2 regions of the Microbacterium sp. ABRD28 genome follow, and region 1 is predicted to be linked to the other one. Evidence: predicted binding sites of a transcription regulator. Region 1 holds the regulator's gene; the other holds the start of a gene.
What was found. Region 1 encodes HrcA, which represses chaperone genes, less so after heat shock. Its sites were predicted from a motif close to TTNGCACTCGNNNNNNNCGAGTGCNAA; they were not measured.

Region 1 (6,224 bases):
TCGCTGCGGAGGATCCGGTCGGCGGAGGTGACATCGGCGGGGCCGAGGCTCTGTCCCGCCTTGGTCATCGCGAGCAACTCGTGGACCAGCACGCGGGCGGCGGCCACGGCGTCGGCATCGCCGGTGAGGGTGATCTCGTTGCCGCGCACGTGCACGTCGACATCGGGATGCTCCTTCTCGACCACGCGCAGCAGACGGTCCTGCGGACCGAGCAGCTGGACCATGGCGACGCCGTCCGCGAGGACGCGCTCGACGGCGGGTGGGGTGTCAGGCACGAAGCTCCTTCTCTTGCAGGCCCCCGGCGAGGACGTGCGCGTGCACGTGGAAGACCGTCTGTCCGGCGTTGGCGCCGGTGTTGAACACGAGGCGGTAATCGCCGTCGGCGTGCTGCGCCGCGAGCGATCCGGCCAGCGCGACCATTTCGCTCAGGAGTGCCGGGTCGCCTGCGGCGAGCTCCCCCACGTCGCGGTAGCGCTCGGTCTTGGGAATGACGAGCAGGTGCACGGGGGCCTGGGGGGCGATGTCGCGGATGGCGAAGACGTTCTCCGTCTCGGTGAGGATCTCTCCCGGGATGTCGCCGGTGAGGATACGGCTGAAGACCGACGGTTCGCTCATGGAGGAAGTCTACCGAGGGGCCGTCACCAGCGACCGAGGGCACCGCTGACGACGGCGATCGCTGCGGGACCCGCCGTCGAGGTGCGCAGGACGGATTCGCCGAGGCGACGGAGGGTCGCTCCGGCGTCTTCCAGCAGGGCGAGTTCCTGCGGGGTGATGCCACCCTCGGGACCGACCACGAGCAGCAGGTCGCGGCTCGACGAGGCAAGCCCGCTCAGCCGCTCGGACGCCGTCGGCTCGAGGACGACGACGAGGTCGCTGTCCGCACGCGCCGCGATCGCGGCCGTCGTGACCGGCTCGGACACGAGGGGAACCCAGGGCCGGTGGGCCTGCTTCGCCGCCTCCCGGGCGATCGTCTGCCACCGCTCTCGTCCCTTGGCCGCCTTGGCCGCGTCCCAGCGGGAGATGCTCCGCGCGGCTTGCCAGGGGATGATCTCGTCCACGCCGAGCTCGGTCGCGGCCTGAACGGCCAGTTCGTCGCGGTCGCCCTTGGCCAGGGCTTGGACCAGGACCACGCGAGGGGCAGGGGCGGCGATCTGCGATCTCGCCGACACCCGCACTGCCACCGACGACGGGGACACCGACTCGCAGGCGCCCTCGAGCCACACCCCGGCGCCGTCGCCGACGGTCACACTCTCACCGACGCGCACCCGCCGCACCGTGGCGGCGTGCTTCGCCTCGGCACCGGTCAGGGTCACGACGCCGCCGACGGGCGTCGTGGTCGCCTCGGAGGCCAAGAAGTGCAGGGGCACCGCTCAGCCGTTCCGGAAACGATCCCGGAGCTTGGCGAACAGGCCCTGGTGGAATTCGGAGAGGCGCGGCGGGGCGGGCTTGGTGCGCTTGGCGAGCTCTTCGATGAGGGCGCGCTCCCGGTGGTCGAGCCGTGTGGGGGTCACCACCTGCACGCCGACGCGAAGATCGCCGCGCTGCGAGCCGCGCAGCGGTGTGATGCCGCGCCCCTTGATGGTCAGCACGTCGCCGGACTGCACGCCGGCCCTCAGTTCGAGGTCGACCGGTCCGTCGAGCGAGTCGATCGTCGTGTGGGTGCCGAGGATCGCGTCGGGCATCGACACCTCGAGCGTCGCCAGCAGGTCATCGCCGTCGCGCGAGAACACCGGGTCGGGTGCGATGTTCACCTCGAGGTAGAGATCGCCGTTGGGTCCGCCGGCGGGGCCCACCTCGCCCGACCCGGGCAGTTGCAGACGCAGACCGCTCTCGACGCCCGCCGGTACGTCGATCGAGACCGTGCGGCGTGAGCGAACCCGCCCCTGCCCCTGGCAGGTGGCGCAGGGATACGGGATCGTCGTGCCGTACCCCTGGCATACCGAGCACGGCTGGGAGGTGACGACATTGCCGAGGAGGCTTCGGACCTGCCGCTGAACGTGGCCCGTGCCGTGGCAGATGTCGCACGTGACGGGTGAGGTGCCGGGTTGGCAGCACGATCCGGTGCACGTCTCGCACACCACGGCGGTGTCGACCTCGATGTCGCGGTGCACGCCGAACACGACGTCCTTGAGCTCGAGGTTGATCCGAACCAGCGCGTCTTGACCGCGTTCGCGCCGTGAGCGCGGCCGGGCACCGCGCGCCCCGCCGCCTCCTCCCCCGCCGAAGAAGGTCTCGAAGATGTCGCTGAACCCGCCGAACCCGCCGGCGGCTCCGCCGAAGGCGGTGTCGCCGCCGACGTCGTAGCGGGCGCGCTGGTCGGGGTCGCTCAGCACGTCGTAGGCGTGCGTGACGAGCTTGAACCGCTCCGCCGCGTCCTCACCGGGATTGACGTCGGGGTGCAGCTCTCGCGCCAGCCGTCGGTAGGCGCGCTTGATGTCGTCGGGGCTGGCGTCACGCGCCACACCGAGTACTTCGTAGTGGTCAGCCACTTTCACCTTCCTGCCGCGCCGGGCGCGGGGAGTCTGCGGAATGCTGTCGTCAGCGGGCGTTCTCGTCTTCGTCCAGGAGACGAGTGAGGTACCTCGCCACGGCCCGGACGGCCGCGAGGTTGGTCGGGTAGTCCATGCGGGTCGGTCCGAGCACGCCGACGCGAGCACGAGAGCCCGTCGCGTCGTAGTCGCTCGCGACGACGGACGCTTCGCTCAGGCCGAAGGGCTCGTTCTCGCGGCCGATGCTCGCCGCGAGGCCCTGATCGTCGGCGACCATCTCTCCCATGAGCCTCAGCAGTGTCACCTGCTCTTCGATGGCCTCCAGCAGCGGATAGATGCTGCCGCGGAAATCCGCTTCGCTGCGGGCGAGGTTGGCGCTGCCGGCGAGCACGAGTCGGTCCTGGCGGAAGCCGTCCAGTTCCTCCCCGATGACCCGGAGGATCGCCTGGAGCGCGGGGCCGTCGGGATCCCCGGGGGTCTCGCCCGCCTCGACGGCGGTCGCGACCCCGGCGACGCCCTCCCGCACCGGCACTCCGACGACGAGGTCGGAGACCCGGCCGCGGATCCGCTGCATCCGGTCCTCATCGATCTCCATTCCCGGGAACGCGAGTCGCTGCGAGACCCGGCCGGTGTCGGTGACGACGATGACCAGCACCTTCAGTGCGTCGAGGCGTACGAGCTCCACGTGGGAGACCGTCGCCCGCGCGAAAGACGGATACTGCACGATCGCGACGTGCCCGGTGAGGACCGTCAGAGCGCGCACCGTGCGGGCGAGCACTTCGTCGAGATCCGAGGGACCTTCCAAGAACGACGAGATGGCCGTCCGCTGGGCGGGGCTCAGAGGCCGGACCTGGGCGAGGTGATCGACGAAGACGCGGTAGCCCTTGTCGGTCGGGACCCGCCCCGACGACGTGTGCGGGGCGACGATGAGGTCTTCGTCTTCGAGCAGAGCCATGTCGTTGCGGATGGTGGCGGCGGACACGCCGAAGGCGTGACGCTCGACGATGGCCTTGCTGCCGACGGGTTCGCGCGTGTCGACGTAGTCCTGCACGATGGCGCGCAGCACCTGCAATCCGCGTTCGCTGACCATGACACCCCCTTCGTCGGCCTGCCGACACCCCTGGCACTCGTGGGATCCGAGTGCCAATTCTATCGGAACACCCTCGACGTCGGACGGCCGGATCACGGCATGTCAGGCCGTGAGCGTGCGAACGACGTGGTCGGCCAGGAGTCGGCCGCGCCGGGTCAGCCGCACCCGGTCGATGGTCTGAGGTTCGACCAGGCCGTCCGCCACGAGCCCCGGGAGGGCGGCATCCGCGCCCGGTGGGAGGGACGAGGTGGCCAGACCCTCGCGGGTGCGGACGCCGAGGAGAACCGCCTCGAGGAGCCGGGATGACGGTGACAGGACCTCGCGCCCCGCTGCGGGAGACAGGCCCTCGGCGAGCCGTTGGGCGTAGGCGGCCGGATGACGCACGTTCCAGAAGCGGGTTCCGGCCACATGGCCGTGCGCGCCGGGGCCGAACCCCCACCAGTCGCTGCCCCGCCAGTACGCGGCATTGTGGCGACAGCGATCGGCGGGGGTCCGAGCCCAGTTGGACACCTCGTACCACGACAGCCCCGCCCCGGTGAGCAGATCGTCTGCGAGCTCGTACATCTCCGCCTGCAGATCGTCGTCGGGGAGGGCGAGTTCCCCGCGTCGGATGCGGCGGGCCAGCGCCGTCCCCTCCTCGACGATGAGGGCGTAGGCGGAGAGGTGGTCGGGGTCGAGCGCGATCGCCGTCTCGAGCGAGACGCGCCAGTCGGCCAGTGATTCTCCCGGTGCGCCGTAGATCAGATCGATGCTGACACCGAGCCCGGCTTCGCGGGCGGCAGCCACGGCGGTGGCCACCGCGTCGGTGCGGTGCGAGCGATCCAGCGTCGCCAGCACAGGAGGAACAGCGGACTGCATGCCGATCGACAGCCTGGTCACCCCGGCCTCCGCGAGGCGGCGTGCGACCGCCTCGTCGACGGTGTCGGGGTTGGCCTCCACCGTCACTTCGGGCTCGATGGCCCCCGGAAACGCCGCACGCACGCCCTCGAGCATGCGCACGAGGTCGTCGGCGGGAAGAAGGGTGGGCGTGCCCCCGCCGAAGAACACCGTCTCGACCGGTCGCAGCCGCCCGGTCTCGGACAGCACGCGGCGGGCCAGCTCCACTTCGCGCAACAGAGTGTCGGCGTAGTCGTCCTGCCTGGCGCCGCGTAGCTCGGTGGCGGTGTAGGTGTTGAAATCGCAGTACCCGCAGCGCACCCGGCAGAAGGGGATGTGTAGATAGGCGCCGAAGGGCACCGACGGGTCGATGACCGTGCCGGCCGGCAGCGAGCCGTCGGCCGGGGCGGGTTCACCGAGGGGAAGCGCGGCTCCCACGCTCAGGCGGGGGTGGCGTACAGCGGGGAGATGGCACGCAGGTAGCGGGTGAACAGTTCGCGACGGCGGCGCCGGGTGAGAGCGGGGAAGAGTCGATAGAGCAGCGCCTGCGGCGCGTCGAAGGCGCGAACCGTGAACCAGACCTCGTCGTTGTCGTGCCAGTCGAGCATGAACGATTCCTCGCCGCTGACGACCGACCCCTGCACCGTGCCGAGGGCGAAGCCGATGCGGCGGGGTTCCTCGACCGCGAAGATCACCCGCAGTTCGCCGTCGGCGCGCATTCCCGCGACCCGACCCCCCAGGTGCACGGTCGCGCCGGCGGTGACGAAGGGGGTGCCGTCGGAGTCGTAGCGCTGCTCGACCTCGAGCTTGCTCGGAGCGATGAGAGCGCCGTTCTCATCGAAGCTCACGCCGGCGTACATCGGGCCGGCGGCGGGGCGGACGTCGGTCAGCTCCAACCCGGCTCCGCGCTGCGCACTCCACGAGAGCAGCGACTCGCCGGCGGCGCGGAAGCGCTCCTCGCCGCTGCCGATCCGCCACGATTCCTCCGCCGGGATGCTCCGCTCCGGCGGGAAGTGCATGAGATCGGCGGCCTGGGTGGCCCCGACGGCGGCATAGTCGACCGTGTCATCCCTGAAGGTTCCGCGGCGCATGGCTGACAGCCTACTTCTGCTTCCCCTCGACATCCCCCGAGAGCGCGGCGATGAAGGCCTCCTGCGGCACCTCGACGCGGCCCACCATCTTCATGCGCTTCTTGCCTTCCTTCTGCTTCTCGAGCAGTTTGCGCTTGCGGGTGATGTCACCGCCGTAGCACTTGGCCAGCACGTCCTTGCGGATGGCGCGGATGTTCTCGCGCGCGATGATCCGGGCGCCGATCGCGGCCTGGATCGGCACCTCGAACTGCTGACGCGGGATGAGCTTGCGCAGTCGTTCGGTCATCATGGTGCCGTAGGCGTACGCCTTCTCCCGGTGCACGATCGAGCTGAAGGCATCCACCTTCTCGCCCTGGAGCAGGATGTCGACCTTCACGAGGTCTGCGGTCTGCGACCCGGCGGGCTCGTAGTCCAGGCTCGCGTAGCCCTGCGTGCGGCTCTTGAGGTGGTCGAAGAAGTCGAAGACGATCTCACCGAGGGGCATGTTGTAGCGAAGCTCCACCCGGTCTTCGCTGAGGTAGTCCATACCCAGCAGTGCTCCGCGGCGGGACTGGCAGAGTTCCATCACGGTTCCCACGTAGTCCTTCGGCAGCAGGATGCCGACCTTCACGATGGGCTCGGACACCTCCGCGACCCGGCCGTCGGGGTACTCGCTGGGGTTCGTCACCGAGATGGTCT
Region 2 (6,224 bases), 570 kb from region 1:
CGAATCCGCTGCTCTACCTCGGCGGTGCGGTCGGCGTGGTCTACATCGTCCTCTCGGCGGCGATCGTGGGCTCCACCGGCGTGCTGCTGCTAGGCCTCGGCGCCGTCGTCGGACAGCTCGCGACATCCGTCCTCATCGACGCGTTCTGGCCGGCGGTCGGCACCCCCGACCCGCTGCAGGCGGTCGCCATGATCACGCTCGCCTTGCTGTCGGTGATCGTCGTGAGCCTGCCGTGGCGTCGGATGCGCCGGCGTTGACGTGCCCGCCGGCTCGCGTCAGCGCGGGTCGCGCTTGTCGGCCGGCATGCGCGAGAGGAAACGGTCGGCCTCGATCGGCGCGCGCCGACCCGGACGAGCGTCACTCGGCTTGCCGCCGACGTAGAGCCACCCGAGCAGCTCCTCGTTCTTCTTCAGCCCGTGAGCCTTGGCCACCGCTTTGCTGCGCGTGTAGTGGCCGGTGCGCCAGATCACACCCCAGCCCGCATCGTCGAGCAGCAGGCTCAGCACGTGCGCGACGCCGGAGGCGACGGCCTCCTGCTCCCACCGCGGAACCTTGCCGCTCTTGCGATAGCTCGCGACGACGGCGAGGAGGAGGGGCGCACGCTGGGGCTTCGTGGATGCGCCCTTGTGCCCCTCGGCCTTGTTGATCGCCCGGCCGAGTCGATCGCGGTCGGCGCCGCGCAATTCGATCAGTCTCCAGGGGCGCAGGGAGGAATGGTCGGCCACCCTCCCGGCCGCGGCGACGAGCCGGACCAGCTCCTCGTGCGTCGGCGCGTCGGCCGTCACACGAGACCACGAGCGTCGACCGGCGACGGCGTCGTACACCGCCTCACTCATCGCACTCACGCGGACGGTTCGGGCGTGAAGTCCAGAGCGAGCGAGTTCATGCAGTACCGATCACCGGTCGGAGTGCCGAAGCCGTCGGGGAAGACGTGGCCGAGATGCGACCCGCAGGCGGCGCAGCGCACCTCGGTGCGCACCATCCCGTGACTGTTGTCCTCGATGAGCTCGACGGCTTCGGGTCGGATCGACTCGTAGAAGCTCGGCCACCCGCAGTGGGAGTCGAACTTCGTACCGCTCTTGAACAGCTCGGCGCCGCAGGCGGCGCAGGCGTAGAGACCCGCGCGTTCCTCGTCGAGCAACTCTCCGGTCCAGGGGCGCTCGGTCGCCGACTCGCGCAGAACCGCGTACTGCTCGGGGGTGAGCTCGGCTCGCCACTGCTCGTCGGACTTGTCCACCGTGTAAGACATGGAACCTCCTGCATCCATTCAACCGCAGACCCGCGACCCGGGGCGCCTGGTCCGCCATGCGCGTACACGCGGCGACACATCGGTGATGCCGACGACGCTCGACCGCGGCACGATGGGACGATGCCCGACTCCGATGCTGTCGTTGACGTCGCCGAGCGGTATCGCAGGTTCGCCGAGATCGAAGCGCCGGGGCGCTCGATGCTGTACGAAGCCTGGGCCGCCGGGGTGTCGGGCGACCGGGCGGTGCAGCGAATCCTCGCGAGGATCCCCGCGACGCACCGTCAGCCGCCTCTCGTGTTCGCCGTCACGCGTCTCCTCGGTGCACCGGAGGACGACTACCCCGCGTGGGCGGCGTGGACGAAGCGCCACGCGCGGGCCGTGGTCGAGGAGTGCGCGGCCCGCTCGCTGCAGACCAACGAGCCTCTTCGCTGCGCCGCGCTCCTTCCTGCGCTCTCCGCCATCACGGGACCGATCGCCCTGCTCGAGATCGGCGCGAGTGCCGGCCTGTGCCTGTATCCCGACCGGTATTCCTACCGGTATGCCGACGGGCCCGCCCTCGACCCCGTCGACGGGCCCTCCGCGGTCATCCTCGACAGTGCGCTCCGGGGACCTGGCGCTGAACGCCTCGCCGAGACGCTGACGCTGCCCGAGGTGGTCTGGCGTGCAGGAGTCGATCTCGCACCCCTGGATGCCGCGGACGCGGCGGATCGCACATTCCTCGCCGCCCTGGTCTGGCCGGGCGAGACGGGACGACAAGAGCGCGTCATGGCCGCGCTCGACATCGCGGCGGCGGATCCGCCGCGGATGTGGTGGGGTGACGCCTCGGAACCGGGCGTGGTGGCGCAGGCCGCCGCCTCCGCTCCCGCGGAGGCCACTCTCGTGATCACCACCCCCGGAGTCCTCCCGCACATCCCGCGCGCGGGTCGGCAGCGTCTGCGCGCAGAGATCGACGCGCTCGGCGCCACGGTGGGGGCGCGGTGGATCACCCTCACCCCCGCGGACATGGCCGACCAGTGGCATCCCCCTCTCGATCCCCGGCGATGGTCGGGGTTCGTCCTCGCGATCGACGGGAATCCCTGCGCCGAGGTCGATCCGCTCGGCGGATTCGTGGAGTGGCGCGCGGGGGAGCAGGGGGCCCGGGGTTAGCGTGGGCGGGTGCCCCTGAGTGACAGGCCCTTGAGTGAACGAGATCGGCTGATCCTCGACTTCGAGGCGCTGTGGACGCGACACGGCAGCGCCAAGGAAGAGGCCATCCGCCTTCGGCTCGGTATGTCTCCAGGGCGGTATTACCAGCTGCTCACACGGCTCATCGACACCACCGAAGCGCAGGAGTACGACCCCATGCTGGTCAAGCGTCTGCGCCGCATCCGCGACGCGCGCCTGCGCGCGCGGGTCATCCGCACCGCCGCCACCGGGCGCTGAGGGCGGCGACGCGGCAGGGGGATCTTCCGTCCAGCTGACGCTTAGGTTGCCTCTGCCCGCTTCGGTAGCATCTTCTGGTGCCGAAAAGGACCTATCCGCGGGATCGCTTCGATGACCTCCCCGCGGACGGAGGACGTGTCGGCGCCCACCGTGCGGAGAATCCCCGGATGCGTCCGGGAGTGGTGCTGCTCTGGGCGAGCCTGGCCACCATCGTGCTCATCGTCGTCGGCATCTTCGGAACTCTGCTGACGTCGGGGCGCATCCAGCTCGCCCCCGACGCCGAGCCGACGGCGTCACCGCAACCCACGGTCGAGCCGGTGATCGACACGTCGTACTCGGTGCAGGTGCTCAACGCCACGCCGGAGCAGGGGCTGGCGACCCAGGTGAAGGATGAGATCGTCGCGGCCGGATGGTCCGCCGACGCCGTCTCGGCCAGCGGCGCCGGGACGACCGACTTCGCCGAGACCACGGTCTACTACGCCTTCCCCGGAGACCAGGCGGCCGCCGCGGGTCTCGCCGACCTCGTGCTCGGCGGCGCACGCATCGAGCAGACCGATGTCTACCAGCTCGCCGACGACCCGAACACCCCGGAGGACGAGAGCCAGGCTCTGCAGCTGACCGTCGTCATCGGGCTGGACCGCACGACCGACGCGCCCGCCGAAGAGACACCCGCTCCCTGAACCGAGAGATGTGTTTCGCCCGCGTAAATGTTTGACAGCGGGCATGTCAACAATCGCGTGAGAGCCGGTTCCCGCCTGTCGGCGGTCCCTAGCATGGGCCCTGTCCCGCCGCAGTACAGGAGAGTTCGCCATGACACAGGGCACCGTCAAGTGGTTCAACGCCGAGAAGGGTTACGGTTTCATCACCGCCGGTGACGGTCAGGATGTCTTCGTCCACTACTCGAACATCGACATGACCGGGTTCCGGGTTCTCGAGGAGGGTCAGACCGTCGAGTTCACCGTCGGGTCGGGACAGAAGGGCCCGCAGGCCGAATCGGTCCGCGTCGTCTGAGAAGCGGATGACGCGGGTCGGCGTCGCGCGCCGACCCGCCACACGCCGCGTGTGCCGTGGCTTGCACTCACCCATGCCGAGTGCCAGAATGGATTAGCACTCGTGATTGTTGAGTGCTAAGTCCGAAAGCCTACGTCCGGGAGGGACGACACACACATGGCAAAGATCATCGCTTTCGATGAGGAGGCCCGTCGCGGCCTCGAGCGCGGCCTGAACACCCTGGCCGACGCCGTCAAGGTGACCCTGGGTCCCCGCGGTCGCAACGTCGTGCTGGAGAAGAAGTGGGGCGCCCCCACGATCACCAACGACGGTGTCTCGATCGCCAAGGAGATCGAGCTGGACGACCCCTACGAGAAGATCGGCGCCGAGCTGGTCAAGGAGGTCGCGAAGAAGACCGACGACGTCGCCGGTGACGGTACGACCACCGCGACCGTGCTCGCCCAGGCGCTCGTTCGCGAGGGTCTGCGCAACGTCGCCGCCGGTGCCGACCCGATCTCGCTCAAGCGCGGTATCGAGAAGGCCGTCAAGGCCGTGACCGACCAGCTGCTGGCCGACGCCAAGGAGGTCGAGTCCAAGGAGCAGATCGCCGCGACCGCGTCGATCTCCGCGGCTGACCCCACCATCGGCGACCTGATCGCCGAGGCGATCGACAAGGTCGGCAAGGAGGGCGTGGTCACCGTCGAGGAGTCGCAGACGTTCGGCACCGAGCTCGAGCTCACCGAGGGTATGCGTTTCGACAAGGGCTTCATCAACCCCTACTTCGTCACCGACCCCGAGCGTCAGGAAGCGGTCTTCGAAGACCCCTACATCCTGATCGCCAACCAGAAGATCTCCAACATCAAGGACCTTCTGCCCGTCGTCGACAAGGTGATCCAGGACGGCAAGGAGCTCGTCATCATCGCCGAGGACGTCGAGGGTGAGGCGCTGGCGACCCTGGTGCTGAACAAGATCCGCGGCATCTTCAAGTCGGCTGCCGTCAAGGCTCCCGGCTTCGGCGACCGTCGCAAGGCGCAGCTGCAGGACATCGCGATCCTCACCGGCGGCCAGGTCATCACCGAGGAGGTCGGTCTCAAGCTCGAGAACGCCACCCTCGACCTGCTCGGCCGTGCGCGCAAGGTCATCATCACCAAGGACGAGACCACCATCGTCGAAGGTGCCGGCGACGCTGCGCAGATCGAGGGTCGCGTGACCCAGATCCGTCGCGAGATCGACAACACCGACAGCGACTACGACCGCGAGAAGCTCCAGGAGCGCCTCGCCAAGCTCGCCGGCGGCGTGGCCGTCATCAAGGCGGGTGCGGCCACCGAGGTCGAGCTGAAGGAGCGCAAGCACCGCATCGAGGACGCCGTCCGCAACGCGAAGGCTGCCGTCGAGGAGGGCATCGTCCCCGGTGGTGGTGTCGCGCTGATCCAGGCCGGCAAGATCGCCTTCGAGGCTCTCGAGCTCGTGGGTGACGAGGCCACCGGTGCGAACATCGTCAAGGTCGCCATCGAGGCTCCGCTGAAGCAGATCGCCCTGAACGCCGGTCTCGAGCCCGGTGTCGTGGCCAACAAGGTCGCCGAGCTGCCGGTCGGTCACGGCCTGAACGCTGCGACCGGCGAGTACGGTGACCTGTTCGCGCAGGGCATCATCGACCCGGCCAAGGTCACCCGCTCGGCGCTGCAGAACGCCGCGTCGATCGCCGGCCTGTTCCTCACCACCGAGGTCGTGGTCGCCGACAAGCCCGAGAAGGCTGCCGCGGCGCCCGCCGACCCCACGGGTGGCATGGACTTCTGATAGCAGTCCCACACAGAGGCGCCTCTCCTCCAGGAGGGGCGCTTCTGCGTGTGACCGGAGCATTCCGGTCCTCATCCCGGATCCCGACGGCTACCATCTGCCGCATGGCCTTCGACGGACTGGACTCCGACGCCCCGCGCTTCTACGACGACCTCGCCGCCGACAACACCCGCGAATGGTGGCTCGCGAACAAGGCCCGCTACGACGCGGTCGTGCGTGGTCCGTTCGAGGCGCTCGCCGCCGAGCTCGAGCCGGAGTTCGGTCAGCTGAAGATCTTCCGGCCGAACCGCGATGTGCGGTTCAGCGCCGACAAGTCGCCCTACAAGCTGCACATCGGGATGGTCTCGCTCACGCCGGTCGCGTACTACCTGCAGCTCTCGGCCACCGGACTTCTCATCGGCGGCGGTTCGTACGACGTTCCGCCGGCCGCGCTCGCGCGATTCCGTGAGCTCGTCGACGACGACCGTCGTGGCCCCGAGGTGGAGGGTCTCCTCTCGGCGCTTGCCGAGGACGACCTCGTGCCGATGAGCGAGGACGCGTTGCGCACCGCGCCGAGGGGGTACTCCATCGACCACCCCCGGATCGAGCTGCTGCGTCTCAAGCACCTGGCGGTCGGGCGCACCGAGCCGCTCGCGGACTGGATGTGGGGCCCCGAGGTGTTCGACATCGTCAGCGACGCCTGGCGCGGCGTGGGAATGTGGAACGGGTGGATCGCGCAGAACCTGGGGGACCTGCTGATGCGCCCCGATCGCGAGCGGCCCGGTCG

Region 2: the regulator HrcA is predicted to act here: its motif matches at 3,776-3,802, upstream of groL (chaperonin GroEL).

Annotation. Positions count from the first base shown of each region.
Region 1 is NZ_CP031015.1:2,139,579-2,145,802, forward strand. Features, by position in the region: gene DT073_RS10335 (PhoH family protein) at 1-224, opposite strand, end outside; gene DT073_RS10340 (HIT domain-containing protein) at 268-615, opposite strand; gene DT073_RS10345 (16S rRNA (uracil(1498)-N(3))-methyltransferase) at 639-1,367, opposite strand; gene dnaJ (molecular chaperone DnaJ) at 1,371-2,489, opposite strand; gene hrcA (heat-inducible transcriptional repressor HrcA) at 2,539-3,579, opposite strand; gene hemW (radical SAM family heme chaperone HemW) at 3,682-4,893, opposite strand; gene DT073_RS10365 (DUF1990 domain-containing protein) at 4,896-5,546, opposite strand; gene lepA (translation elongation factor 4) at 5,557-6,224, opposite strand, start outside.
Region 2 is NZ_CP031015.1:2,706,090-2,712,313, reverse strand. Features, by position in the region: gene DT073_RS13075 (DMT family transporter) at 1-257, shown strand, start outside; gene DT073_RS13070 (nitroreductase family protein) at 276-836, opposite strand; gene msrB (peptide-methionine (R)-S-oxide reductase MsrB) at 842-1,249, opposite strand; gene DT073_RS13060 (DUF2332 domain-containing protein) at 1,370-2,395, shown strand; gene DT073_RS13055 (DUF3263 domain-containing protein) at 2,426-2,671, shown strand; gene DT073_RS13050 (LytR C-terminal domain-containing protein) at 2,749-3,351, shown strand; gene DT073_RS13045 (cold-shock protein) at 3,482-3,682, shown strand; gene groL (chaperonin GroEL) at 3,839-5,458, shown strand; gene DT073_RS13035 (DUF2461 domain-containing protein) at 5,563-6,224, shown strand, end outside.